DNA from 2 places in the Colwellia sp. RE-S-Sl-9 genome. Region 2 is predicted to be linked to the other one. Evidence: predicted binding sites of a transcription regulator. Region 2 holds the regulator's gene; the other holds the start of a gene.
The links. Region 2 encodes sigma-54, which starts transcription at its own class of promoters, with help from an activator protein. Its sites were predicted from a motif close to GTTGGCACGNNNNTNGNNT; they were not measured.

Region 1 (15,494 bases), 690 kb from region 2:
GTGTAACTAAAGTAACTAAAACGCCTAAAGTACCTGACACTTGTGCGATAAGTTGCCGTGTTTCAAGCCCCAATTTATCGCCGTCTTTTGCATGATATTCGCTTAAAACAGGTACAAAGGCTTGAGCAAAAGCACCTTCGGCAAATAATCTCCGTAAAAAGTTAGGGATCTTATTTGCAAAAAAGAATACGTCTGCCGCAACACCAGCCCCCATAACATTTGCAATAACAACATCTCTTATTAAACCTAACACTCGAGAAACGAGTGTCATAATGCTAACAATCAATCCTGATTTTATGAGTTTTTTACTCAAAATTTATTTCCTACACCGCGATTTATAATAATTCAAGGTAAGTACTTATTATGCGTTTTTTTAATAAGCAGAAACAAGCGTTTAAATTAACTTAAACACCTATTTCAAAAAGTATATGGTAAAATAGGTATTCACCCCTTTCGTTTAGTTTTCAATTTAAACCTAAATATTAAAAATTAAAGCGAAAGGGTTTGACAAACGCCTTTAAAACAGGCATATTTCGTCGCCTTAAATCTAGGCAATATTTATTCAATTTTAGGAGTTCACCTTGGCTAACTCAAAGTCTGCTAAGAAGCGCGCAGTACAATCTGAAAAGCGCCGTCAACACAATGCAAGCCGTCGCTCAATGATGCGCACATTACTTAAAAAAGTAATTGGTGCTATCGAAGCCGGTGACAAAGATACAGCAACTAAAGAATTTGCTGCTGCAACACCAATTTTAGATCGTTACGCAAGTAAAGGTCTTATCCATAAAAATAAAGCTGCTCGTAGCAAAAGTCGTTTAAACGCTGCTATTAAAGCTCTTTAATTTTTATAAAGACTTTAAAAAACCGACATTTGTCGGTTTTTTTATATCTAAAATTTACTTATCTTACGCAAAGTAAAAGTTATAATTTAAAGAGCAATAGTTAGCTAGACAAAGCTTAGTAATAAAAAAGGAAGCTAAAAAGCTCCCTTTCAAATTTATATATTTAAATTAAAAGTTAAATACTATTAGGTCTATAAGCTGATTGTTCAAAATAAGAAAAAACGGTTTCAAATGCGCTTTCTTGATATTGCTTTAAACCAGTATCCCTAAAGTCTATATCAACCTGACTTTTCGCCAATGACTTTTTAACAGCACTACCCGCAATAATTTCAACAGGCAAGTCTTGAATAAGTTGGATAGCAGCTTCTAATTTAAAACCAACAGGTCCACCAGAAAACTTTCCTTTTAATGCTCGACCACGAATAACCACTTTATCAACTTTATAATCTTCCATTAACTTAGCAAATGTAAATTGGAAAGCTCGTACTTGTTCAGCATCCCCTGCATCTGCGATTGCTATTTTCTGTACTCGTATACTTGGAATATCATACAATCCATTTTCTCGCGACATAATACAAACAATCGCGTCATTACCTTTTAATTCAACACCACATATCTTCATGTAAAAAAACCTCATTTATCTAATGAGGTCATTATAAAGTACTTTTCCTTTTGGTGCAGTTTCTTATACAAAAATATAGAGTCAAAGAAATAGGTAAATAAACTCATCTTCAATTTAACTTAAATAGTTAACCTCAACTCGGGTTAATGAATGTTAGATAATGAATTAAAATTCTTATTTATCAAAACTTTAATCTGTATCGTTGTTTTCCTAAGTTATATTAGTCTCTCAACATTGATATTTTTGTGTATAACAAGGCGAATTTTTCTATCTAATAGCTAGCTATTAGTAATAAATTCAACGAAGTTAGGCATAAAAATAGCTTGTTGAGTAACTTTGCTTATCCCGAGCTGAGGTTAGTTAATATATTGATGTCTTCAAGTTGTTCAATTTCCTCTTTTAGTTTTTCTTCTAACTGATCAATTTTAGCAACAGCATTGCATAAGCTTGTCGCACGTTTTTCAATTTCTGCCCCACGAGCTTCCATCTCAGTTTCTATTTTCTTGCCAAACATTTCCATTTTAGCATCAAAAGAATCCACACCTTCACTAGAAAACAGTAACTCTTGCCCTAAAGCAATCATAATGCTCCCAATAGATTTTTGAACAGTTTGTTCTACTACACTTTCAATTCTTTTTTCAAAATTTTCACCGAAAAAGTCATCTCCAACAAAACCATCTTCGTCAAAATGAACCGTTTTATTAGCAGAAAAATTTTGATCAATTTCATAACTAATCGCCTCAAAGTGACCTGTTAAATCGTGACTTAATGAATTATCTGGCCCTAACAATTCAGTAAATGCCAAATTAACACCATCAGAAGCTAAGGTAATAGCATCTGTAGCTAAAACCTTTATTTGTGGTAACAGCGCACGTATTTCATTAGAGTAACTAGAAACGAGTTTTTGCTGACTTGTGTTTAATGATATTTCTTTATTATTAACGATAAGTATATTGTCATTAACTATTTTATATAAAGGCTCCTTTTTGTATGAAAACTCAATTTCCGCTGGAGAAATACGAACACCGCCTTTTACGTCAAAATCACAAGTATCGTTACCAAAAGAAGAGCCATGAGCAAAAACATTAGAACTTACTAAAATAATACCTGTTAATAATATTTTCATAATTTAATACCTAATAATATCGTTAGAATTAACCAGAACATTACAAGTCTAATGCCAAAAATTAAATTAAGTATTTTCAACATGTTAGTTTAATTAAATTTATAAAAACAAAAAAACAACACATGCCTTAGCGTAATACACTAAAATATAGCTATTTTAATCAATTCGTTTTTACTATTTTATGTGCTTAATAGGTAAACAGTAGAAGTATTATTTAATGGAAAGAATAAAGATGGGATAAGCGCTAAATTTAAATAGAGGAGTAGTATAAAATGAACAAGCAGACATAAAAAAGGCAAGAATAATCTTGCCTCTTATACGCTTTATTAATAACCGAACGAATCGGCAATTAAATTAAAGTGCTTGAATGTTTTCTGCTTGAGGACCTTTTTGTCCTTGAGTAACAGTAAACTGAACTTTTTGACCTTCAGCTAAAGTTTTGAAACCGTCGCCAGAGATAGCACTAAAGTGTGCAAACACGTCTGGACCTGATTCTTGCTCAATAAAACCAAAACCTTTAGATTCATTAAACCATTTTACTGTACCAGTAGTAGTAGACATTGTATATCCTATTCTTTTTAAGAGTAATTTTTTTGCCCCAACATTAGGGCGGTGTTGCTGGAAGTGAAGCTATTACTTATTAAACAGGACGAGCTACTAAATATAACATCGAAACGGCGTACATAAATATAGGTATTACTTTCAAGCTAAAAACATTCTAGCTGAATAATATGGTTAGTCAAGTAGTTTTGTTTATATATACCCGTTATCATTCAAGATGCAGGTTTCAGTGGGAACTAAAAACAATTTAGGCACAGATTTCATATTCCAGACGAAATCTAAGGTCTACATCCATGTATGCAAGGCATTAAGTTTACGTCATGGTTATTCTCGGTAACTGCTCCTGCGTTACCCTAATGTCCTACATCCATGTAGGAACCTGACTAGAGTTAATAACGAAACATAAATTGTTTTTAGACCCATCAAAGAAGCGCTTGAGCAAAATCACTTCATCAACAATGCTTTTTATAAGGGAGCAACCATTATTACAAAGCATTGCCTTGAATTGATATCGCTCAAACACTCTGAAATAGCCTCTTGATTGGTAACGGGTATAAAAATAAGCGACTTACTATTCGTTGTAATGTATTGGCTAATAGTCAGTCTATTTAGCGTACTACTTTTGTGCGATTATTTTTATCTCGGCTATTTACAATTAATTCATCTCCTATCTGAAAATCATTTAACTTCACCATTCGATCGTATAACACTACATTTACAGTTGCAGCTAAATTCATACAGCCAACAGTTGGTATATAAACAGTTGCATCAGCTTTATTAATAATGGATTGAGATATAGTGCCGTCTTCAGGCCCGAACACATAAATCGCGTTACTAGGATGTTTGAAGTATGGCAGAGGAATAGCCCCTTCGACTAAATCAACACAAACTACTTTCATACCATTAGACATAGCTTCGGTTACTTCATCTACAGCGATTAAAGGTATTTTATCTTTTATGTTTTTAGTATCAGTATTAAATTTTGCCGCATGTTCGTAACGTTTTCCGGTATAATAAACTTTATCTACTTGATAACATCCTGCAGCACGCATTACTGCACCTACATTGGTAGGACTCTTCGGGTTTATTAACCCAACCTCTACTTTATAACTTAATTCTAAATTGCTCATGAACTACAACAGACTATTAAACATTGTGGAGCATTATAAAGAATTAATTTTTCTAATAAACTAAATCACAGCTTTAGATCTAGTTATCAATTATTTTTATATTTTTCAGCTCATACATCTATTAACTTTACAGGTATTTTTTATATGGTAGATGATTTATAATTTTCGTTAATATAGAGATACTCTCTGTATTTTCTATTCATTTTTTACACATTAAGGATTATTCGTGAATAAATTAGCCTCTTTCGTTATTATTATTTTATTATTTTGTGGCGGCGCATTATGGTTTTTAGCAAGCGGCTCACTAGATGACTTTATTAAACAACAAATAGAAAGCCAAGGAAGTAAAATTACTAACCAGACAGTACTGGTTAAAAATGTTGAGATGAAGCTGGTAAAAGGTTCTGGTGCTATAAATGGCTTTAGTTTAAGTAATCCAAAACAATACAAGTATCCATATGCTTTTTCTTTTGAAACTGTTTTATTAGATATTAATATTAAAAGCCTAACTGAAGACCCTATCGTTATTGATGAAATTAGAATTAATAACCCACAGGCTTTTGTTGAACTAACCCAAAATGGTAGTGCCAATTTATCAGACATATTAGATGATATAGAAAAAAACCTTCCAAAAAACGAAGAAGAAGTTCAACAACCTGAGAGCTCATCACAAAAAGAACCTAACATTCGCGTAAGTAAACTTATTCTAGCTGGCACAAATCTATCGCTAGATTTATCAGCGTTAGGTAATAAAGAGCACCAAATTACCCTACCAGACATTAACTTAACAAATATAGGCGGAGATAATGGCTTACCAGCGAGTTTGTTAGGTGCAGAAATAGCAAAACAAGCTTTATCTTCAATATGGAAACAAGCTAAAACTGAACAAAAACGAAAAATTAAAGATAAAATTAAAAACAAACTAAAAGAAAAAGCATTAGATAAATTAGGCAACTTTTTAAATTAATAACAAAATCTTTTTATTAACGTTATGATAAGTTTAATAGTATGATAAAAATAAGAACAAATAAAAGGGATTAAATATGTCAAATTCAAGCAATATATTACCGAAATCCATCGGTATATTAGCCTTACTTACTACCTCAACAATGGCAACTCAATTTGAAGTAACTCCTTACGTAGGGAGTATGTCTAGTTCCGATTTAACTGTTCCAAATACGAGTACTTCTATATCTGTTGATAGTGCAACCCACTTTGGGGTTGGTGTAGCTTGGCAAGAATCACCTAATGGACAAGGACAAATACTTGTAAATTATGCAAGCCATGACTTTAAGTTTGGTGAAGATAATCAAACAAGTTCTGTTGACGTATTGTATGCTCATTTTAGTGGTGTAGCGCTATTCAGACAAAAAGGCTACATAACAACAGTATCCGTAGGTTTAGGTGCCGCACGCTTTAGTGGTGATGGAGGAAGTGAAATATCACCTTCTTTTACAGCTGCTATAGGCACTCGATATGAAATATCTAAAGAAGCAGCTATAGTAACTGAATTAAGAGGTTATGCTAGTTTAATGCAAGATGGTGAGACTTTATTTTGTAAAACTGATATTTGTGCGGCAGAATACGACGATACCCCATGGATAGACACAAGTGTTTCTATCGGATTTTCTTATAAATTTTAATTCTTAATCAATCACTTTTAACGAATTAACATACATAGCAGTAATATCTTCGATAAAATTCTGAGTAGGTCGTTCAATAATACGACCTATCTCTTTCTCCTCTATAAAAACAACAAACGTTGGCGTATATTTTATACTGTTATTTTTAGCTAAATATTGAGGATCTTTCTTATCAATATCTAAAGCAATAAGTTGAAATGTCACATTTTGATTATTATCTAAAATAGAAAGTATTCTAGGCACCTCTCTTTGACTATCGTGACACCAAGTCCCAAAATATATATCAATATGTAAGTTGCTCGGCCAATCCTTAATCTGTAGTTTTTCTTTTTCTGTCACTGAAAAAGCCTGATAACCTTCGTTAAATAACACTTCATTCATCAATAAGTTATCTTTAGTGATCACGCCAGAAACAATATTATCTGATGTTGAGGCTCCACTAGTACAAGAGGCTACCAACATAAAACCTATTAACATAATAACTTTTGAAGTATGGCAAAAACCTAGCATATTGTTTACCTATTGAAGATTAACCCAAATGTTATTTCTTTAATTCATTTGCTTTAAGTAACATAGATTTACTTTCTTTTAAAAAAGCGCCCGCATAATCTCCAAACCAATCGGAGACCTGATTAAACATATTAACGAAAGACTCTTTGTCTCCTGTTTCTACATCTTCAAGTAACTCTAAAAATCGATAAGCAAAACGTTTCATCATATCAATATTATCCGAATTAGAAAAAATAATATCGCTATACAACACAGGGCTTTGCGCAAACAAACGTCCTACCATAATAAGTTCTAATCGATAAATAGGCGAACTCATTTCCACTAACTGCGCTATGTCAGCGCCTTCTGTCATTAAATGATATCCATAAGCGATAGTTGAAAAATGTCTCATAACTTGTACCATAGCCATAGCTTGGTCATGAGCGGCTGCCTCTACAGCATATATTTTGGCACCCCAAATTTTTATTTGTTCTAGAAGCCATTGATAGCTTTCAGGAGAGCGCCCTTCACACGCAATAACGGTTTGTTTTACTAAGCTGGTAACATCAGGCCCAAACATTGGGTGTAAACCAACAACAGGACCTTTATGCACTTTAAGCATTTCGTATAAAGGTGATTCTTTTACGCTAGTAACATCAGCTAAAATACATTCTTCTGGCAAGTCGTTAAGCTTTTGAATAATAGATGTTGTTAAACGAATAGGTACTGCAACAATAACAACACTTGCACCACTCAATATGTTGGTGCTGTTAGGCCAGTCTTCTTGCTCTATAACTTCTACCTGGTAATTAGAACGAGTAAATAAGTCGACAAAAATTTTGCCTAATTGCCCCCTCCCACCTATTACAACAATTTTTTTACAGGTAGGATTTACACATAAATAACCACTCGCATCTTGACTAAGGTACGAATCGCTCATTAAACGACGGAGCACATCCTCAATAACATCGGGGTTTAAGCCAGCATCTTGCGCTTGTTGCCTACGTTTAGAAAGTAAGGCTTCTTCACGCTCAGGAGCATAAATAGGCATACCTACTTCACTTTTAAGCTCACCAACCTTAGTGGTAACCGTACGTCGCTTTTTTAATAAATCAACTAACTGACAATCAATATCATCAATTTCATCTCTTAATACTGCAAGCTTTTGATCAAATACTATTTTTTCCATTGGTGTCTCATCAATGTACGGTTAATATTTTAAATATAAAATTTATTAAGCAATACGTGCTTTTAAAACAGTTTGTAATTTTTCATCTGCTGTTGATATCAATTCTTTTGTTGTGGCTAAATCAATACAAGCGTCAGTTATAGAAACACCATAAGCACGTTCAGCAATAGGAATACTATCGCTCTGGTTACCTGCGTTCAGGTGACTTTCAAGCATAATACCAATAATTGACTTATTACCATCAACTATTTGATCAAAAACATCATTTGCGACGATTGGCTGACGTGAATAATCTTTGCTTGAATTACCGTGAGAACAATCCACAACAATGCCGGGCTCTAAACCATGATTAGCTAATTCTTGTTCACATAAAGCAACATCTTCAGCGCCATAATTAGGTTTTTTACCGCCACGTAAAATAACATGTCCATCTGGGTTGCCTGATGTTTTAATCAACGCCACTTGGCCTTGTGTATTAATACCCATAAAGCGATGTGATGATGCTGCTGATTGCATTGCATTAATGGCTACATCTAAACTACCTTTAGTGCCATTTTTGAAACCAATTGGCATAGACAAGCCTGAAGCCATTTCTCTATGAGTTTGAGATTCAGTTGTTCTTGCACCAATTGCAGACCAACTAAATAACTCAGCTAAATATTGTGGGCTAATAGGATCTAATGCTTCAGTTGCTAAAGGTAGTCCTAATTCAGTTAAGTAAATGAGTAACTCTCTTGCCTTTCTTAAGCCTGATTCAACATCGAATGATCCATCCATATGAGGATCATTAATTAAACCTTTCCAACCAACTGTTGTTCTTGGTTTTTCAAAGTAGACTCTCATTACTATGTATAATGTGTCTTTATATTCTTCATGAAGTTTTTTAAGTTCGCGAGCATATTCTTTTGCTGCATCAACATCATGCACAGAACATGGACCACTAATAATTAATAAACGGCTATCTTTTTTATGAATGATATCAGCAATAACATTTCTTGCTTGCTGTACAAACACTCGACCCGCTTCAGGTAAAGGCAATTCATCTCTTAAAGCTTGAGGAGTAATAAGTACTTCTTCAGCATTTACATGAATATCGTTTAAACGACTTTTTTTAATTTCTGTATTTATTTCTTGTGTCATAACTCTCGCCTTATCATAGGTAATTAAATAAGAATAAATCAATTAGTCATACTCAAATGTAATAGTAAAAAGCCAGAATAGTTATAAAATCAATCAAAACCCTTACAAATACAAACTGTAAACTTTTATTTACTCAATTTGTATTAAATATTTTACACATATTTTATGGTCAGGTACATAGAACAAACAAAAAAAAAGCACCTAAAAGGTGCTTATTCATTACAAAACTGTAAAGATTTTATTATTCACCATGAATAATTCGCTTATCTATTAGGTTTTCTACTACAGTAGGGTCCGCTAATGTAGATGTATCACCTAATGTATCAAGATCATTTTCTGCTATTTTACGTAAAATTCTTCTCATAATTTTACCTGAGCGGGTTTTGGGTAATCCCGGCGCATATTGAATATAATCAGGCTTTGCAAAACGTCCAAGCTCATTTGCGACAAACTCTGTAAGTTCTCCGATGAGCTCATTTGATTCTGTCGCATTTTTCATTAAAGAAACATATGCATAAATCCCCTGCCCTTTAATTTCATGCGGGTAACCCACAACTGCAGCTTCAGCTACAGCAGGATGAAGTACTAGCGCACTTTCAATTTCAGCAGTACCTAATCGATGACCTGATACATTAAGCACATCGTCTACTCGCCCTGTTATCCAGTAATAACCATCTTTATCACGTTTAGCACCATCACCTGTAAAGTAATTTCCGGGGTATTGCCCTAAATAGGTATCATAAAAACGTTTATGATCACCATAAACACTTCTTAATTGTCCGGGCCAACTACCTGTCATCACAAGTAAACCACTATTTTCACCTTCTAATGTATTTGCTTCTTTATCAAAAAGAGCAGGTTTAACACCAAAAAACGGCTTACCTGCTGCACCCGGTTTCATATCCACAGCACCAGGTAAGGAAGTAATTAAAATTCCGCCAGTTTCTGTTTGCCACCAAGTATCAACAATCGGACAAGTAGACTTACCCACGACTTCATAATACCAATGCCAAGCTTCTGGATTAATTGGCTCGCCTACCGTACCTAATAATCGTAACGATGAAAGATCGGCCTTTTCAACTAGATCATCACCTACACTCATTAATGCTCTAATCGCAGTAGGAGCGGTATAAAAAATATTAACTTTATGTTTTTCACATACTTGCCAAAATCGACCAGCATCTGGATAAGTAGGAATTCCTTCAAACATCAATGTGGTTGCACCATTTGCTAATGGCCCATAAAAAATATAAGAATGTCCTGTGATCCAACCAGCGTCTGCTGTACACCAATATATTTCGCCATCTTTGTAATCAAAAACATATTTGTGTGTCATGGCAGCATATAACAAATAACCACCGCAAGTATGAAGTACTCCTTTTGGTGTTCCTGTTGAACCTGATGTATATAAAATGAAGAGAGGATCTTCAGCATCCATGATTTCTGGCTGACACGTAGCAGGTAGGTTCTTTATTTCTGTGGCGTAATCTACATCAATACGATTATTCCACGTAATTTCTCCACCGGTACGCTTAACAACAATAACGGAATGTACATTTGGGCATTCTGTTATGGCTGCATCGACGTTTGACTTCAATGGAATTGCTCTACCACCACGTAAGCTCTCATCTGCCGTTATGACCACTTTACAGTCGGCATCTTGAATACGTGCTTTAATTGATTCCGTTGAAAAACCACCAAAGACTACAGAGTGCACAGCACCAATTCTTGCACAAGCTAACATCGCATAGCTCACTTCGGGGATCATAGGCATATAAATACAAACTCTATCGCCTTTTTTAACGCCTCTGGCTTTTAATAAATTAGCAAAACGACATACATGATCATGCAGTTGTTGATAACTAATGTGGTCATCTTCACTTGGATCGTCACCTTCAAAAATAATCGCGGTATCGTTAGCTTTAGTGGCTAAATGTCGATCGATACAATTATAAGAAACATTTAATTTACCACCTGAAAACCACTTTATATCGGCCGTTTTTAAATCAACATCAGATACGCTATCCCAAGGTTGGTACCAATCTAAAAATTTTTCTGCTTGCTCTGCCCAAAAAACATCAGGTTGTTCAATAGATTGCTTATACATTTCGTTGTAAGTTGCGCTATCAATATGGGTGTGCTGTTTAGCACTTTCTAAGATAGGGTAAATAGCTTTCAGTTCTTGCATGTGCATACCTTTATTTTTTAATTTTAATGCTGAAATTTTTTAGTATCACAAAGCTTATATGAAAAGGAAGGAAAAGGTAACGGGTATATATTGATATTATAAAATGATGAGTTATAAAAACAAAAAACCTGTGTAGTTTCCTACACAGGTTTTATTCAAGCTAATAGATAATTTTTTAACTACTAAAAAATTACTTTTTACCCAATTTTTCTTTGATACGTGCAGAGCGACCTGAACGTTCACGAAGATAGTAAAGTTTAGCTTGACGAACATCACCGCGACGTTTGATTTCAATTGAATCAACGATAGGGCTATGTGTCTGGAATACACGTTCTACACCAACACCGTTAGATATTTTACGAACAGTGAATGCAGAGTTGATGCCACGGTTTTTTATAGCAATAACTACGCCTTCAAATGCTTGTAGACGAGATTTATCACCTTCTGTAACTTTTACTTGTACAACAACAGTATCACCTGGTGAATATGCTGGTACATCTTTTTTCATTTGCTCAGCTTCAAGCTGTTTAATAATATTACTCATAATACCTTCTTCCTAGGGTTCACAGTCATCAACAATTTTTTCACCACTTTTAATTAAAAGTAAGTGTTTTTCTTGTTCCGCTGTCAGAGCTAGGTTAGTTAATAGTTCTGGTCTTCTGTTCCACGTTCTTTCCAAAGACTTAAATTGACGCCACTGTTCAATGCGCTTGTGATCACCACTTAACAACACTTTTGGTACTGATTTTTCTCCCAAAGAAGAGGTATTCAATACTTCTGGCCTTGTGTAATGTGGACAATCTAATAAACCTTCAGAAAATGAATCCTGTTCGGCTGATTGTTCGTGTCCTAATACACCAGGTACAAAGCGTGCTATAGCATCGATTACATTCATGGCAGGTAATTCTCCACCACTTAACACGTAATCACCAACAGACCATTCTTCGTCGATATCCGACTCAATTAGTCTCTCGTCTATGCCTTCATAACGTCCTGCTATAAATATCAGTCGGTCATGTTGTGATAATTCGCGTACGCCAGCTTGATCTAATTTACGTCCTTGCGGAGATAAATAAATAACCTTTGCCTTCTCTTTATGAGAAGTACCATCAACATCTGCTGCAGCGCGTGCAGCAATAATGGCATCTCGTAATGGTTGAACCATCATCAGCATTCCTGGACCACCGCCGTAAGGTCGATCGTCAACAGTGCGATGTTTATCATGCGTAAAATCACGAGGATTCCACGTATGAAAGTCAATCAAACCATTACGAATTGCTCGGCCTGTTACTCCATACTTAGTGATAGCATCAAACATTTCTGGAAAAAGGCTTATCACCCCTATCCATAATTTGCAGTTACTCACAAGTTAAAAACCTGGATCCCAGTCAACACAAATTTGTTTATTTTCCAAACTAACTGACTCTACAACTTGCTCAAATAAGTAAGGGATTAACCTTTCTTTTTTGCCAAATCCGTCATTTAGATTAGCTTTTACAACAAGTACGTCGTTAGCGCCCGTCTCCATAACATCAGAAACTCTACCAAGGTTATAACCTTCAGTAGTCACAACAGTCATACCAATTAAGTCACGCCAATAAAACTCCCCTTCAGGTAGTTCAGGTAGCGCTTTTTCATTAACAATTATTTCAGATCCTACATATGCTTGCGCAATATCTCGGTCATCAACATTTGCAACTTTGACAATAAGTGAATTACTGTGTCGACGCCAATCAGTTATTTCCACTAATTGCGTTTTATTCCCTAATTTTAAAGACCAAGGAAAATAGTCTAAAATGGCTTCTTGGTCATCAGTAAATGAATGGATTTTCAACCAACCTTTGATACCGTAAACAGCGCCTACTTTACCTAAGATGATTTCTTTACCTAATTCTTCCACAATCGACTCCTAAAACCTTCTAAGTATAATTAAGCTGCTACTTGAGCATCTTTAACTAACTTAGCTACACGATCAGATAAACCAGCACCTTGACCAACCCAATGGTTGATACGATCTAGATCTAAGCGTAATTTCTCAGCTTGACCTTGTGCTGTTGGGTTGAAGAAACCAACTTTCTCGATGAAACGACCATCGCGAGAGTTACGGCTATCTGCAACTACAACCTGATAAAATGGACGCTTTTTAGCGCCACCACGAGCTAAACGAATGGTAACCATATCGCCCTCTATTATATTAAGTGTTAAAACGGATTTTCCAGACACTTCCGCCACCATATGTGACAGAAAAGCTCGCGTATTCTACGCTTTTGAATAGAAAATGCAAACGATATCTAGCTTGAAAGTAAAAACTTGCTGATAAATGAACTGTGAACGATTTATATACCCGTTATCGCTCAAGCACTCTAAAATAGCCTCTTGATTGGTAACAGGTATATATCAGCAAATATGGGCAATTAACCTTTTTAAGTGCTAATTCTTTTATATTGACGGTATTCAGGGTTCCAAAAATTACGATCAATTTTTGCCAATAACATTTCGTCATTTATTTCTAATGCTAGACCCTGCTTGTAAGCCACTTTAGCCACAGCAAAGGCTATTTTTTTACTAAGCTGTGCAATAGAAGTTAAAGGCGGCAACAATTCGCCTTTTCCTGTATTGGCTAAAGGAGATTCATTAGCTAACATTTCACTGGCTACCATTAACATTTCATCAGTTACTCGACTAATATTTGCAGCAACAACACCTAAACCTAAACCTGGGAATATATAGCTATTATTACATTGAGGGATTGGGTAAGTTTTCCCTTGAAAATTGACCGGGTTAAAAGGGCTACCTGTAGCAATAATTACTTCACCATCACACCATTCAATAACATCAATAGGTTTTGCTTCAACTTGTTTTATAGGGTTACTTAATGGAAAAATAATAGGTAAGCCACAATGTGACTTCATTGTTTTTATAAGTTCTTCAGTAAATAAACCTGCAACACCAGAAACACCGATTAATACATCGGGTTTTGCATTATTTACAACGTCTAATAATGAAGGGATTTCATTATTTATATCCCAATCACTTATGTTAGATAAAGACTGACAAAGCATACTTTGAAAATCTCTTAAACCTTCCATGCCTTCTATTAACAACCCTGAACGATCAACCATATAGATTTGACTTCGAGCTTGTTCAGGTGAAGCTCCTTCACTGATCATTTGAGTTATTATTTGTTCTGCAATACCACAACCTGCAGAGCCAGAACCAACAAAAACGACCTTTTGTTCGGAAAGTTTAGCGCCTTTTGCTCTACAAGCAGCAAGCAAAGAGCCTACTGTTACACAAGCAGTTCCTTGAATATCATCATTAAAACAACATATTTCGTCACGATATTTCGTTAACAATGGCATCGCATTAGGTTGGGCAAAGTCTTCAAATTGAAGTAATACATGCGGCCAACGACGCTTAACCGCAGTTATAAACATATCAACAAATTCATTATATTCTGCTTGCCCTATACGTTTATGGCGGCGCCCCATATACATAGGATCAGCTAATAGCTTTTCATTATTTGTTCCAACATCAAGCATTACAGGCAATGTATAAGCAGGGCTAATACCACCACACGCGGTATACAATGAAAGCTTACCAATAGGTATTCCCATACCACCAATACCTTGGTCACCTAAACCTAAAATTCTTTCGCCGTCAGTTACTACGATAACTTTAACTTTATTTTTAGTTGCATTACGCAGAATATCGTCCATGTTATGACGCTCTTCGTAAGAGATAAATAAACCTCTTGAGCTTCTATATATATCTGAAAATTGCTCACACGCATCACCTACTGTAGGTGTATAAATAATAGGCATCATTTCAGCTAAATGAGCTTGAACAAGCTTATAAAATAATGTTTCGTTATTGTCGTGAATCGCTCTTAAATAAATGTGTTTATTTAAATCTTCATCAAAACTTTTGTATTGCATATAAGCACGTTCAACTTGTTCATCAATAGTTTCGTAGCGCGGCGGTAAAAGCCCTGTTAAATTAAAGTTTACACGTTCTTCAGAAGTAAAAGCGCTACCTTTATTCAATAAAGGGGTTTCTAATAACGAAGGTCCTGCATAAGGTATATATAATGGATGTTTTTTGTTGTTGGTCATAATAATTTAGTAACTTTTATAGTTTTATATAGCTATGTGAATAATGAATATTCACGAGTTTCGTGCAGGCTAACACAAGTCTTATTAAAGATTAATAAAACTTGTTGTAAAACCAGAAAATAATAGAAAAATTAATCAACTTCTGACAGCCATGCTAATTGAATGGCTTCCAACACCCTTTCGCCGCAATGTTCTGGATCATCATCAAAGTTTTCTAAAGCTAAAACCCATTGACTTAATTGTGTAAAATTAAGTTTCATAGGATCGGCATCAGGGTGTTCTTCCATGAGGTCTAGTGCTATATCTAACGAATCTGTCCAACGGTATCCCATATTTCCACCTTACTTATTAGAAATTTATTAACAAATGAAACCACAATGCATCGGCAAGTAGCATTAATATCAACCATAAAAGAATCATTCGTGCTTTTTTACAATACTGGCATTGCG
Region 2 (15,494 bases):
GAATAAATAGTTTGTTGTTTTTTTACTCGGCTTAATTCACCAAGAAAATCAGCAACCGCAATAACTTTACATTGAGAGCCGTCAAATTTCACATGTAGTTCATCAAGTTTAACAGCATCATTAATTAATTTTTCTATATCTGAATTTTCCACAGGATTACCTTAAGTATGTAACTAACTTAGTGTTAGTTACATTTTTATTAAATTTTGGTTGGAAGGAATAAATCAACCGCGCTTAGCTTTGCTAATTTTAACAAATCTTGCGGTATATTGTGAAAACTTATTTCAGACTTTGTTTTTTTTGCTTCTTCAACTAAACGTAAAAGCCAAGCTAAACCAGCCGTATCAGCTTTTACAATACCACCTAAGTCAACAACCAAACTTTTGTTATGAAAGGTATCAACGGTTTTATTCTCAAAAGCGATATCAATAGTATTCATTGAAAGTTCACCTTTAAAAACCGCAGTATCTTGTTCATATATCCAATCGATTGTTGCCATTAATGGTCACCATCTTTGAAAACAATATCTCTATTACTTTTTTCTTTTAGCATTTCAGTAACGTGAGGTAAGCCTTTTTGGCGAATAATACTAGATAGCTCTGCTTGTTTGCTATCTAGCAAACTAACACCTTCAGCTACCATGTCATACGCTCTCCAATCATTCGTTTTATTGTTTTTACGCACTCTAAAAGAAATGTTAATAGGATCTCGTCCCGGTTCAATAACTGCAGTATCAACCGAAACGATCTTTTCATTAGTTAATGTTTTTGGTGGTTCAAAAGTTACTTTTTGCTGTTTATACAAGGTGAATACTTGTGCGTATGAAGTAATTAAATAATCTCTAAAAACAGGAACAAATGCTTTACGTTCTTTATCAGTAGTTTGCTTAAAGTTTTGAGCCCCAATGACTTTATATGCCGAATATTTATAATCAATATATGGCATCAATTCTTCACTCACTATAGTTTTTAGCAAATTTGGCGTTTCTTGAATAGCCGACTGCTCATTAGCAAAACGTTTAAATGTTTTTTTAGCGACTTTTTCTATCATCAAGTATGGATCTTTTTTATCAATACGCTCGCTTGATGACGGCTGACTATAAACTGTCGTAAGTTCTTGAGACAATTTTGGTGCTTCGTTCGCCATTAAAGACGTTGTAATTGATAATGGTAATACCGTTAATAATACTTTAATCATAATAAACCTACCTTATTAAGGTTAATCGTTTCCTTGACTGAATAAAAACTGCCCAATAAGCTCTTCGAGTACTAAAGCAGGTTTAGTATCTTCAATAAAGTCACCTGATTGTAATGTGCCCACTGATTCGTCCATAAATCCAGGTAATAACCCAATATATTGCTCTCCTAATAAACCAGCCGTTAAAATAGAAACGGAAGTTGCTTCAGAAAAATTGTTATACTGGGCATCAATATCTAACGTAACAACGGGTGTGTAATCTTGGGCATCTAAAGCAATATTACTTACTCGACCAACAAGTACACCACCTACTTTTATAGGTGAGCGAACCTTTAAACCACCTATATTGTCAAACTTGGCATACAGCTGGTAAGTTTCCCCACTACCTGAAATTCCACTATCTGCAACCTTTAATGACAACATCAATAAAGCGGCAATACCAAGAGCTGCAAAAAGCCCAACCATTAATTCAATTTTTTTAGACAACATGTCTTTCACCAACCAATAATAAAATTTAAATACGTTATGTATACTATGACGAAAACTACTTAGTAAACATTAATGCGGTTAATACAAAATCTAATGCTAAAACGAGTAATGACGACTGTACAACGGTTTGCGTTGTTGCTTTAGCTATACCTTCTGACGTAGGTATACATTCATACCCTTTATAAACAGCAATCCATGTTACAACAAAAGCAAAACATAAACTTTTTATAACACCGTTCATAATGTCTTTACTAAAGTCCACTTGTGATTGCATAACAGACCAAAAAGTACCGCCATCTACACCAAGCCAATCAACACCTACAAGGTGTGCACCTAAAATACCAACAGCTGAAAAAATAGCGGCTAATAAAGGTAAACTAATAAAACCTGCCCAAAATCTTGGAGCTATCACTCGTCTTAAAGGATCAATAGCCATCATTTCTAAACTAGAAAGCTGTTCAGTTGCTTTCATCAAGCCTATTTCAGCGGTTAAAGCTGACCCCGCTCTACCCGCAAATAAAAGGGCCGCAACTACAGGACCTAATTCTCTTAATAAAGAAAGTGCCACCATAGGCCCTAAGCTAGCTTCAGCACCATAGCCAACAAGTATAGTGTAACCTTGCAAAGCCAGCACCATGCCAATAAATAAACCCGACACCATCACAATAATTAATGATTGTACTCCTACCGCATAGAGTTGGTTAATCAATAATGGTGTTCCCTTTCTAACATTAGGAACATGAACCAAAGCTGAACCAAGCAACATAATGGCTTTACCCAAACCAATTAATCGATTGATAACTTTACGGCCAAGTAATTGAATAAAATTCATTTTCAAACTCCTTTGCCTATTAATTCATCGTGATAAGAAGGTGCAGCATAATGAAATGGCACGGGCCCATCTGATTCACCTTTAATGAATTGTTGAACTAAAGGAGACGTTTGCGCTGAAATTTCTTCCGGTGTTCCTTGCCCAATAATTTTTTGTTCGGCAATAATATAAATATAATCAGCAATACTCATCACTTCAGGTACATCATGTGAAACAACCACAGAAGTTAGCCCTAAAGCATCATTTAAAGCGCTAATTAATCGAACAATTACTCCCATTGAGATAGGATCTTGACCCGCAAAAGGTTCGTCATAAAGTATTAATTCTGGATCTAACGCTATAGCACGCGCCAAAGCAGCTCTTCGTGCCATGCCACCTGATAATTCGTTAGGGTTCAAATGACGAGCGCCGCGTAAGCCAACAGCTTCCAACTTCATTAATACTATTTTTTCGATCAGTTTTTCAGATAAATTAGTGTGTTCGCGAATAGGGAAAGCGATATTGTCGTAAACAGACATATCGGTAAAAAGCGCACCACTTTGAAAAAGCATACTCATGCTTTTACGTAACTCATATAAGTCATTGCGAGCAAGCTTTGGTATATCTTGCCCTTTAAACATAATACTGCCTGACTGCGGTTTTAATTGCCCGCCAATCAATCTTAATAAAGTTGTTTTACCAATTCCACTTGGCCCCATGATAGCCGTAACTTTTCCCTTAGGAATGGATAAGCTAATGTCATTATAAATTACACGTTCATCACGCTTAAAAGACATATTTTTAATATCAACAAGATTATCTGGCATATTATTAAAGGACATCACTGTAAATTAGTTTAAGTACGAAAGAATTCTAACCCAGCACGTGAAATACTTCATTAGAAATTAGTGATTAAATGTGTTCAAAGAACGTTAGGAAACGTCTATAAGTGTAAGAAATTGTAAGAACCTCTTAGCTAAGTTTTTAAATGCATGCTTTATTATCATCATATTCCTCGCTATTTAGTTAAAAATTGATTAATCAATGAGCATAATTAAAATTTTTCTGTAGGTTTTGATAAAACTTCTTTTTATTTTGTCCTCAACCAGCGACAATTTACCTTAACTGATGGGAGTCGTTAATGTTCATTCAAGTTTTAATTTTACTGGTAGCACTTGTAGTTTTGGTATGGAGTGCTGATAAATTTGTATTTGGTGCCTCTTCACTTGCGAGAAATTTAGGTATTTCTCCAATGATAATAGGTTTAACTATAGTTGCCATGGGGTCATCAGCTCCTGAAATGATGGTTGCCGCAACAGCTTCACTACAAGACAATCCTAATACAGCTATTGGCAATGCGATAGGCTCTAACATAACCAACATAGCCCTTGTTTTAGGTATTACGGCATTGCTTCAACCATTAACGGTTTCTTCAAGCACCGTAAAACGTGAAATCCCACTTATTTTAGCTGTTACAGCATTAGCCTATTGGATGCTGTCAGATTATCACTTTAGCTTTACTGAAGGCTTAATTCTTATTATCGGTTTTTTTGCCTACATAATTGCACTACTGGTTATTACATTAAGAAGAGCTAAAACAGCGCCAGTAGATGACCCTTTAATTTTAGGTGCTGAAAGTGATGTTCCTGAACCAGTTAGCACTGGCATGTCTGTACTTTGGTTAGTTGTTGGCATGATACTCCTCCCTTTAAGCGCCTCTTATTTAATAGATTCAGCTGAGTTTATTGCACGCTCTTTTGGAATAAGTGACTTAGTCATTGGTTTAACAATTGTGGCTATTGGTACTAGTTTGCCAGAACTTGCAGCGAGTATTGCTAGTATCATTAAAAAAGAGGATGATTTAGCTTTAGGTAATATCATAGGATCGAATATATTTAACATCTTGGCTGTATTATCATTAACTGGATTGATAGCGCCGGGCGATATTGATGAAAAGGCAGCGACGCGTGATGCGCCTATTATGTTAGGAGTGACTTTACTGCTCTTTGTTATTTGTTTTACTCGTAAGTTAGGTAATTTCAGAATCACTCGTCTCAAAGGCTTACTTTTACTGGGTATTTTCATTGCGTATCAAATATTACTTTTCTCGCCATTGAAATAAATTAACGAGACGACATCCATGAAACAATTTAAACAACTGGCTCTCAATGTTATTGATATTGAAAAACAAGCCATCGAAGATATTAAACAATATATAAACGATGATTTTGAATTAGCTTGTCAGTTAATGTTTAACTGTACAGGACGAGTTATTGTTATTGGTATGGGAAAATCTGGCCATATTGGTGGGAAAATAGCAGCGACATTAGCCAGTACAGGAACACCCGCTTTTTTTGTTCACCCTGGTGAAGCAAGTCATGGTGATTTAGGCATGATCAGACAAGATGATGTTGTGTTAACCATATCTAACTCAGGCGAAACCGCTGAAGTTTTATCTATAGTTCCCGTAATTAAACGCATGGGCAGCAAGTTAATTGCCATGACAGGTAATGCAAATTCAACGTTAGCTGATATAGCTGACACTCACATTTGTATTAAAGTTTCTCAAGAGGCTTGTCCTTTAGGATTAACGCCTACATCAAGTACCACTGCCACTTTAGTTATGGGAGATGCATTAGCTGTAGCCTTACTCAACGCGAGAGGTTTTACTGCTGACGATTTTGCATTATCTCACCCTGGTGGTAGCTTAGGTAAAAGATTATTACTACGATTATCTGATGTAATGCATAGCAATGAGCGCGTACCGGTAGTACAAAGTACGGCAAAAATTAAAGATGCACTCGTTGAAATGTCATTAAAAGGTTTAGGAATGACGGCTATTGTTGATGACAACAAATTGGTTGGATTATTTACTGACGGCGATTTACGTAGAATCTTAGATCAAAAAGTAGATATTCATCAAGATGAGATAACAAGTGTAATGACGAAGGATCCTACAGTCGCACCTCCCGATATGCTAGCCGCTGAAGCATTAAAAATAATGGAAGACAAAAAAATTAATGGTCTTATTATTGTTAACGAAAACAATACTCCTATTGGTGCGATGAATATGCACGACCTTCTGAAATCGGGGATCATATAAATGAACACACTTTACGGACATGTCGAACAAATCATTCTAGACAAAGCCAAACAAATAAAACTTTTTATTTGTGATATCGACGGGGTATTTTCAGATGGACGAATATATTTAGGAAATAATGGCGAAGAGCTAAAAGCTTTCCATACCAAAGACGGTTATGGCATAAAAGCATTAGGTGCAAGCGGAGTTGATGTTGCAGTAATTACTGGCCGACAATCAAATATTGTACAAACAAGAATGACGGCTCTCAATGTAAAATATATTATTCAGGGCCAAGAAAATAAATTACCCGCATTAAAAGAAATATTAACCCAAATGAATTGTGCGCCTGAACAAGTCGCTTATATTGGTGATGACATGCCTGACTATGAATGTATGGCTTATGTTGGCTTAAGTATTGCCGTAAATGATGCTCATCCTCAAATATTACAACTTGCTCATTACACCACCTATACCAAAGGTGGTTTTGGTGCAGTACGAGAAGTGTGCGATTTAATTATGCAAACTCAAGGGACACTTGAACATGCAACTGGCGCTAGTATATGACTCGGCTATATAGCTTAGCTTTTTTTGCTTTATTATTAGCTGGTATTGCATACGGCTTAGTTGAGTGGTTGCAATCCAAAGAACAAATAACTGAAAATGTTGCTACTGAATTAACACCTGATTTTATTGCCGAATCGTTAAAAAGTAACACATTTAATAATAAAGGCGGGCTAAGCCATATAATTGATGCTCAAAGAATGGAGCACTATTCAGATATAGAAGTTACACACTTTGAGTTTCCAAGCTTAACGATATATCCAGAAAATAAAAATGTTCCATGGAAAGTCAGTTCAAAAGAAGGCACACTGTTTAAGAACAACCGTGTAAGCTTAAAAAACCGAGTAAAAATAGAAGCTACTGATCCTGATAGCTTGATACAAGAAATTCATGGTAAATCAATAGAATTAGATTTAAATACAAATATTATTAGTTCAGAACAAGCTATCGTCGTTTTAGGTAATGGCTTTACTATGTATGGCTCTGGGCTAATTGTTGATATTAACACCAAACAGATGACACTAACCGAACATGTGCAAACTATTTTCAAAAAAATTAAAAAGTAGCTTACTACTGCTTTTACTATCGTCATTAGCAAGCACGAGTGCTTTAGCTAAAAAAATTGATTTAAATCAAGAGCTAAGTATTGACGCCAGCCGTCAGTCAGCTGATCTTAAAAACAAAATATTCAGCTACATCGATAATGTTGTTATTAAACAAGGTACATTGATCATCAAAGCTGATTTAGTGCAAGTACTTACAGACACAACAACAGGTGAAAAAACCTATATAGCAAAAGGTAAGCCTGCAACCTTTGAACAAACATTAGAAGACGGTAAACCTATTAATCTTCAAGCTAATGAAATCAGATATGAACCGTCTTTAAATACCGTAACCATATCTGGGCAAGCGTTACTGAAACAAGATGGTAGCGAAGTAAGCGGTAGTAAAATTACCTATAACTCAGAAACAGAATACGTAAATGCTGAAAGTAATAAAAACGATAAAGTAAAAACAGTTATTCAGCCCAAAGAAAAAACAAAACCCACTTTATCTCAGGACATTCAATAAGTCATGACTACCTCAACGTTAATCGCAAAAGGTTTAGCTAAATCTTACAAAGGTCGTAAGGTTGTAAAAAATGTAGGGTTAAAGGTCAACGCTGGTCAAATCGTAGGTTTACTAGGGCCTAATGGTGCAGGAAAAACCACTTCTTTTTATATGATAGTCGGCCTTGTTCCTAACGATGAAGGCTCTATTGTTCTTAACGATGAAGACGTCACCTTATTACCTATGCACGAACGCGCTAGAAAAGGTATTGGATATCTGCCACAAGAAGCTTCAATTTTTAGAAAGCTAAGTGTATACGATAACATTATGGCCATCTTACAAACTCAAAAAGGCCTTAATGAAATCGAACGAGAAGAAAGATTAGAGCACTTATTGGAAGAATTTAATATTGGTCATATTAAAGATAATTTAGGTATGAGCTTATCTGGTGGTGAACGCCGCAGAGTCGAAATAGCCAGAGCACTTGCCGCAGACCCAAAATTTATATTATTAGATGAACCGTTTGCCGGCGTAGATCCTATTTCTGTTGGCGACATAAAAAAAATTATTATTCACTTAAAGCAACGTGGTATAGGTATATTAATTACAGACCATAATGTTCGAGAAACACTCGATGTTTGCGAGCATGCGTATATTGTAAGTCATGGTGAACTGATCGCTGAAGGGACCTCTGAAGAAATACTTTCCAATCAGCATGTAAGAGATGTATACCTTGGTGAACAATTTACGCTATAGTTATCTATAAGCAGTCAACAATATTTATATTGTTTTATCGTTTTGTATTATTAATGAATAGGATAAAAAATACGTAGATGCGCCCTTCTTTACAACTCCGTATCGGACAACATCTAACGATGACACCGCAGTTACAACAAGCCATCAAGCTGTTGCAACTCTCTACGTTGGATTTACAACAAGAAATTCAAGAGGCATTGGAGAGTAATCCTTTGCTAGAAGTTGATGAAAGTCCTTCTAATACCCAAGATGAATCAGTCAATAATTTAGAAGATGCATTTTCCGCAAATGCGACAAAAGAAATAGATTCAAAAAAAACAGACGGCACTGAAGACTCTTCCCCAACTATAGATGAAATGACAACCACAGAAGCCATGGGAAACACAGATATTCCTGAAGAGTTAAACATGGATACTACGTGGGACGAAAGCTACAGTGCTGGCGTATCAAACACAGGTAGCATTAGCTCTCCTTCTGAAGATTATACCTACCAAGGCGAAACTAAAGACTCGCTGCAAGATCACCTTTTATGGCAAATGGAATTAACACCTTTTAGTGACACAGACAAAACCATTGCAATAGCGATTATTGAAGCCATAGATGAATCTGGATATTTAACCGTTTCCTGTGAAGATATTTTAGACTGTGTTGGCATTGAAGGTGTTGAACTCGATGAAATACAAGCAGTACTAAAAAGAATTAACGTATTTGATCCTGTAGGTGTAGGGGCTCGTTCAGTCTCTGATTGTTTATTGATTCAACTGAATCAATTTGAACTAACAACGCCTTGGTTAAAAGAAGCCAAGCAAGTTGTTAAAGATTATATCGATCTACTAGGTAGTAGAGATTATCGTCAGTTAATGCGTAAAACACGCTTAAAAGAAGATCAATTACGTGAAGTCCTTCGCTTAATTCAATCATTAGATCCTCGTCCTGGTGACAGCGTAGTTAAAAGTGACGATCAATATGTTATTCCTGACGTATCCGTTGAAAAGAAAAATGGTCGTTGGGTTGTTGAGTTAAATCCAGATACCGCGCCTAAGTTGTCTGTTAACCAACAATATGCAGCAATGACACGTACCATGAAGTCAACAAACGATACACTATTAAAAGTGTCTAATTGTATTGTTCAGCGCCAGCAAGGCTTTTTTGAGCATGGCCCTGAATCTATGCGACCTATGGTTTTAAACGATATAGCCGAAGCCGTTGAAATGCATGAATCTACTATTTCACGTGTAACAACACAAAAATATATGCATACACCAAGAGGTATATTTGAACTTAAATACTTCTTCTCCAGCCATGTTAGTACCGAAAATGGTGGCGATTGCTCCTCAACAGCAATCAGAGAGCTTATCAAAAAACTTGTCGCCGCAGAAATTCCTGCCAAACCATTAAGTGATAATAAAATGGCAGAAATACTCGCCGAGCAAGGTATACAAGTGGCTCGTCGAACCGTAGCAAAATATAGAGAATCGTTGTCCATTCCACCATCAAACCAACGAAAAAGTTTAATTTAATTTTTCAAATATCACTAAAAGAGGGTTTAACTTATGCAAATCAATTTAACTGGTCATCATGTAGAAATCACAAACTCTTTACGCGAATACGTTAATACGAAATTTTCAAAATTAGAACGTCATTTTGATCAGATCAATAATGTTCATGTTGTGTTAACCATTGAAAAATCAAATCAAATAGCTGAATCTACTGTTCATTTAAAGGGAACAGAAGTACATGCTACAGCAGAAAACCATGATATGTATGCCTCAATTGACGCTTTAATCGATAAACTAGATCGTCAAATATTAAAACACAAAGGCAAAACAACCCACCATTAACCTATAAAAAACAGGCTTTAGTAGTAATTATGACTTTGCAAGATATCTTAATGCCAGATTGCACATTTTGTGCAGTATCTGGCTCTAGCAAAAAGCGCGTTCTCGATAAAATTTGTACCATAGCAGCAGATAAAATTGTTGAACATAGTGCATACGAATTACTCGAAAGCCTAATCGCAAGAGAAAAACTAGGATCAACAGGAATAGGCAACGGTATTGCTATTCCTCATGGTCGTTTACCTAATGCAAAATCAGTTGTAGCAATTATTGTAACTACCGATATACCTGTAGATTTTGACGCAATCGACAACAAGCCTGTTGATATTTTTATTGCGTTATTCGTTCCCGAAGACGCTTGTAAAGAACATTTAACCACTTTGCAGAGTATTGCTAAGCTATTCAGTGATAAGCAAATAGCAAAACAAGTGCGTAAATGCCAAAGCAATGAAGCTTTGTATAATCTTATTCAAGAAAATAGAAATTAGTCGTTATAAAAAGGAACGAACAGTTCAATGAAGTTAATCATAGTAAGTGGACGTTCTGGTTCAGGAAAGTCTGTCGCATTAAGAGTGTTAGAAGATCTAGGTTATTATTGTGTCGACAATATTCCAGTTAATTTACTACCGGCACTAACACATACCGTTATCAATGATTATGAAAATGTCGCAGTGAGCATTGACGTACGTAATTTACCTAACAACCCTCAAGATGTTTCTGAAATATTAGACTATCTCCCTAGTACTGTTGATTTAAATATTTTATACCTAGATGCTGATGACAGTGATTTAATTAGACGATTCAGTGAAACAAGAAGGTTACATCCTCTCATTAAGCAAAATATAGCTCTCGATCAGGCTATCGCCTTGGAAAAAAAATTATTAGAACCAATATCTACCCGTACAGGTTTATACATTAATACCAGCCAACTATCGCCTCACCAACTTGCAGATTTAGTAAGAGAGCGTATTTTGGGTAAAAAGTCTGGCTCTATGGTGGTTGTATTTGAATCATTTGGTTTTAAGCATGGCGTACCGCAAGATGCTGATTATGTGTTTGATGCACGCTTTCTTCCTAATCCCTTTTGGGATAAAGAATTAAAAGCCTATACAGGATTAGATCAACCGGTAAAAGACTATTTATCAAGCCAACCCATAGTCACTAAATTTATATGGCAGATTAATAGTTTTATGATGACCTGGTTACCTCACTTAGAACGTAACAACCGAAGTTATGTTACCATTGCTATTGGCTGTACTGGCGGAAAGCACCGTTCAGTCTACATAGCTGAGCTTCTAGCAAATAATTTAAGAAAAGAACGCGAAGATGTTCAATCACGACACAGAGACATCACCATAGCAAGTACCTAAGGGTGGCGTAGATATAAGGTTATCCCATGAAAAAATGTGAAAAAACCCTAGTTATAACTAATAAACTTGGCTTACATGCCCGCGCGGCAACAAAACTGGCACAGTTATGTCAAAAATTTAATACCTCAGTAACTGTTTCTTTAGATGATAACTCTGCTGATGCAAGTAGTATTATGGGGTTAATGCTATTAGCTGGTAGCCAAGGTAAAACCGTTACAGTTGTAACGGAAGGTGTTGATGCGGAAGAAGCAATAAAAAGTATTTGCCAATTGTTTTCTGACAAATTTGACGAAGAAGAATAACCGCGTTGTAAGTTCTCTATCACAACATTCACTAGAAAAAAGCTGAAAAAACAATTAAGTTAAGTTAAACTAACTGTCATAAGTACCCCCAAATATTGTCATACTCAATACAGATAATGTGTACTATTTAGCGTTACTCATAAATGATACCAAGTTAATTAATTGGCCACTTAGCCATTTATGATTCAACTTGATATAACACAACATCAATTATTACGAGTTCTTTTTCAGTAGAATTCAAAGTATGAAGTAAACATAATCCGCCTAAGAAGCTAAATGAAGGGTTTTATGCCAGAAATTGCAGAACAAGAATATAACCAACAAAAACTCCTAGAAGTTAATGCCGCACTCGGTAGCGGTATGTTTGTTTACGTTCGAAAGTTACTGCAAAACATGCCCTCTTATGACTTAGCTTTAATTTTAGAGTCATCTCCTCCTAAAAGTCGTACTGTTTTATGGCAACTTATCGATCCCGACAATCATGGGGATGTTCTAGAAGAACTAAATGAAGAAGTTCGTAAAGGCATTCTAAAAAGTATGCATCCTGAAAAGCTCGCAGCTGTTGCTGAGGGCATGGATGTAGATGATTTAGCGGAAGTACTAAGAACATTACCCGATAGCGCCTATCAAAGCGTATTAAACTCAATGGACTCTCAAGACAGAAGTCGTGTGGAGCAAGCATTATCATACGAGGAGGATACTGCTGGCGGTATTATGAATACCGACACCATTACCATTCGTCCTGATGTGTCGGTAGATGTGGTATTAAGGTATTTACGTTTAAAAGGTAAGCTACCTGAGTCTACCGATTCTTTTTATGTGGTGGACAGGTCTGATAAATTTATCGGTTCAGTGTCTCTAGCCGCAATAGTAACAGCAAAGCCAGATGTTATAACATCAACCCTTATCGACAAAGACATAGAAGCGATTTCAGTTAACATGCCTGAAAATGAAGTTGCTCAATTATTTGAAAGGTATGACTGGTTTTCTGCACCCGTTATTGATGATAACGGACATTTACTAGGTCGTATTACTATAGATGACGTTATCGATATAATTCGTGAAGAAGCTGAGCACTCTATGATGAGTATGGCGGGTTTAGATGACGAAGCCGATACTTTCGCTCCCGTATTAAAAAGTACGCAACAACGTTCTATCTGGCTAGGTGTTAACTTAATCACGGCGTTACTCGCAGTAGCCGTTACCAGTATGTTTGAAGGATTATTTGAACAACTTGCTATTTTAGCCGTACTTAACTCTCTTGTACCTAGTATGGGCGGAGTTGCAGGAAATCAAACATTAACGCTTGTCATACGCGGTATGGCACTAGGACATGTCGGTGAAAGTAACTCTAAAACCTTATTATTAAAAGAGCTTGCTGTTGGTTTTCTTAATGGCCTCATTTGGGCGCTACTCATTGCGAGTGTTGTCGCTATATGGAAACAAGACTTTACTTTAGGTGCTGTTATCGCCTTTGCTATGTTAATGAATATGACAGCAGCAGGAATAGCTGGCGTATCAGTACCATTATTACTTAAACGTATGAATATTGATCCTGCCTTAGCGGGTAGCGTAATATTAACCACAGTAACAGATGTAGTAGGTATATTTGCCTTTTTAGGCACAGCGACCTTACTTTTAACTTAGTTAACCTGAACTTTGGTTAAGCTACTTTACTCAATAACGCTATTTAAGCGCCTATCTGCGTTGTTTTTACTTCCAATAAACCAGTTATTGTTATTGATACGCAAACACGCCTTGATATACTCTTAAATTCCTCACTGAGCTTAATTGTCTTATAAAAACTCAAGGTATACCAAGTGCTTTTTATAAATATTTATTATAAATCAAAATATTATAAAACCCGTTAACCAAAGTTCAGGTTAGTTATAAAAAACGCCCATTACCTTAGTAGTGAGCGTTTTTAATGATAATGAAAAGTCATTGAGTATTAATTCACTCAAGTTCGGATTAATTAATTTCCAGCAACCTGCATTTCATTCATTAATAAAGAGCCTGTACGGATACTTCCTCTCATATCAACATCATCACCTACAGCGATTAAACCTTTAAACATATCTTGCAAGTTACCCGCTATCGTCACTTCAGAAACAGGAAAAGCTATCTCGCCATTTTCTACCCAAAAGCCTGCAGCACCACGCGAATAATCACCATTTACAACATTCACACCTTGGCCCATAAGCTCAGTAACTAAAAAGCCTGTACCAAGCTTTTTCAACATTTGATCAAAATTACCACCTCGACCTTCGCCTTCGGCATTTAATACCCAATTATGAATGCCTCCCGCATGCCCTGTGGTTTCTAAACCAAGTTTTCGAGCTGAATATGTGGTTAATAAATATGTTTCTAAACAGCCTTTAGTAATAATTTCTCTATCAATAGTTTTAACACCTTCACTATCAAACGAGCTACTGGCTAACGCCCCTTTAATATGAGGTCGTTCACTGATATTTAAAAAATCAGGGAATACCGACTTACCCACACAATCTAACAAAAATGACGATTTTCGATATAAGTTACCACCGCTAATAGCTGCAATAAAGTGGCCAAAAATAGTATTAGCAATATCCGCTCTAAACATTACAGGCACTTTACCCGTAGGTAGTTTTTGTGGATTTAATCTTGATAATGTTTCAATCGCAGCTTGTTTACCTACGGTTGCAGCAGCATCTAACAGATCAAACTTTCTATTCACTGTATAAGCGTAATCACGTTGCATATCGTCACCTTCACCAGCGATCATTACGCAGCTTAAACTGTGTCGAGTACTCGGATACCCCACTAGCTGTCCATGTGTATTACCATATACTTTAAAACCTTCAAATGTATCTAAACTTGCTCCATCTGAATTTGTAATACGCTTATCGTAAGCTAATGCACTTTCTTCACACGCCTTGGCTATTTCAATGGCTTGATCAGTATTCATTGCTTTAGGGTGATATAAATCTAAGTTTTCTGGCTCCATGGCAAGTAAAGACTTTTCAGCTAAACCAGAACAATCATCAATAGAGGTATACTTAGCAATATTTACCGCTGCTTGCACAGCTTGCTGTAATGCTCCTTCCGAAAGGTCTGCAGTTGACGCGCTACCTTTACGGCCTCCAATATATACTGTTAGCCCTAAAGCACCATCATTGGTAAATTCGACCGTTTCTACTTCGCCCATACGAGTACCAACACTTAAGCCTTGTTGTCTGCTCATCGCAACTTCAGCAGAATCAACACCGAGTGACTCAGCTAATTCTAATACTTTAGATACGCGATCTTTTACTTGTTCAAGTTGGCTAATAATACCGTTTGATTCTGTCATGGTTAAATTTAAGTCTCTAATATATTTAGTGGTTGATGAAATACTTACAATAAGCTTGCCTACTATTTTGTAGATTATCTATTTTTGGATTACCTAGGTGTAGTATACTATTGCTAATTTCAATTATATTAACAAACATTATGCCCCAGTCTGCTAACGATATCGACGAATTAGATGAAGATTTAAAAAGTAAATCTGAAATAAAACGTGAAATGCACAAATTACAAGATTTTGGACAAAAATTAGTAGAAATGTCTAAACATCAACGTAGTCGTCTACCCTTAACTGAAGAGCTAAAAGACGCTATGATTCTGGCAGACAAAATTCTCAACAAGCATGAGGCATTACGTAGACACATTCGGCATATTGCAAAAATATTGGCCGAAACAGATCTGGAACCTATTCATCAAGCTATGGATGTTATGGCAAATAAACATCAACAAGAAGCGGTTAAGCATACTCGATTAGAAGCGCTAAGAAATGAGCTAATTGAGGGCGGTAATGAATCTATCGAGTCTTTACTTGCTGAACATCCTACAATGGAAAGACAAAAGCTTCGTCAGCTAGTACGTCAAGCAACTAAAGAAGCAAAAGCAGAAAAGCCCGCGAAATATTTTAAAGAGTTAATCGCTTACCTCAAAGCTAACATCACTTTTTAGTCATTACACTCCACAAGCTTACATTGCTACATTGAATGATCAGTT

Region 1: the regulator sigma-54 is predicted to act here: its motif matches at 2,631-2,649, upstream of ACM9HF_RS08770 (DUF2884 family protein).

Annotation. Positions count from the first base shown of each region.
Region 1 is NZ_CP182631.1:2,053,881-2,069,374, forward strand. Features, by position in the region: gene murJ (murein biosynthesis integral membrane protein MurJ) at 1-313, opposite strand, end outside; gene rpsT (30S ribosomal protein S20) at 582-842, shown strand; gene ACM9HF_RS08765 (DUF3010 family protein) at 1,018-1,464, opposite strand; gene ACM9HF_RS08770 (DUF2884 family protein) at 1,805-2,590, opposite strand; gene ACM9HF_RS08775 (cold-shock protein) at 2,945-3,151, opposite strand; gene ACM9HF_RS08780 (RNA methyltransferase) at 3,760-4,281, opposite strand; gene ACM9HF_RS08785 (DUF748 domain-containing protein) at 4,508-5,248, shown strand; gene ACM9HF_RS08790 (putative outer membrane beta-barrel protein) at 5,325-5,924, shown strand; gene ACM9HF_RS08795 (thioredoxin family protein) at 5,928-6,434, opposite strand; gene tyrA (bifunctional chorismate mutase/prephenate dehydrogenase) at 6,466-7,602, opposite strand; gene ACM9HF_RS08805 (3-deoxy-7-phosphoheptulonate synthase) at 7,648-8,718, opposite strand; gene acs (acetate--CoA ligase) at 8,984-10,930, opposite strand; gene rplS (50S ribosomal protein L19) at 11,121-11,474, opposite strand; gene trmD (tRNA (guanosine(37)-N1)-methyltransferase TrmD) at 11,487-12,269, opposite strand; gene rimM (ribosome maturation factor RimM) at 12,300-12,833, opposite strand; gene rpsP (30S ribosomal protein S16) at 12,860-13,108, opposite strand; gene ACM9HF_RS08835 (NAD-dependent malic enzyme) at 13,354-15,045, opposite strand; gene iscX (Fe-S cluster assembly protein IscX) at 15,177-15,377, opposite strand.
Region 2 is NZ_CP182631.1:2,742,751-2,758,244, forward strand. Features, by position in the region: gene ACM9HF_RS11825 (BolA family protein) at 1-152, opposite strand, end outside; gene ACM9HF_RS11830 (STAS domain-containing protein) at 200-499, opposite strand; gene ACM9HF_RS11835 (MlaC/ttg2D family ABC transporter substrate-binding protein) at 499-1,197, opposite strand; gene mlaD (outer membrane lipid asymmetry maintenance protein MlaD) at 1,219-1,686, opposite strand; gene mlaE (lipid asymmetry maintenance ABC transporter permease subunit MlaE) at 1,742-2,518, opposite strand; gene mlaF (phospholipid ABC transporter ATP-binding protein MlaF) at 2,521-3,324, opposite strand; gene ACM9HF_RS11855 (calcium/sodium antiporter) at 3,639-4,619, shown strand; gene ACM9HF_RS11860 (KpsF/GutQ family sugar-phosphate isomerase) at 4,746-5,600, shown strand; gene kdsC (3-deoxy-manno-octulosonate-8-phosphatase KdsC) at 5,601-6,146, shown strand; gene lptC (LPS export ABC transporter periplasmic protein LptC) at 6,143-6,709, shown strand; gene lptA (lipopolysaccharide transport periplasmic protein LptA) at 6,675-7,214, shown strand; gene lptB (LPS export ABC transporter ATP-binding protein) at 7,218-7,949, shown strand; gene rpoN (RNA polymerase factor sigma-54) at 8,027-9,469, shown strand; gene hpf (ribosome hibernation promoting factor) at 9,503-9,790, shown strand; gene ptsN (PTS IIA-like nitrogen regulatory protein PtsN) at 9,820-10,275, shown strand; gene rapZ (RNase adapter RapZ) at 10,303-11,157, shown strand; gene ACM9HF_RS11905 (HPr family phosphocarrier protein) at 11,184-11,459, shown strand; gene mgtE (magnesium transporter) at 11,748-13,106, shown strand; gene pmbA (metalloprotease PmbA) at 13,435-14,790, opposite strand; gene yjgA (ribosome biogenesis factor YjgA) at 14,931-15,449, shown strand.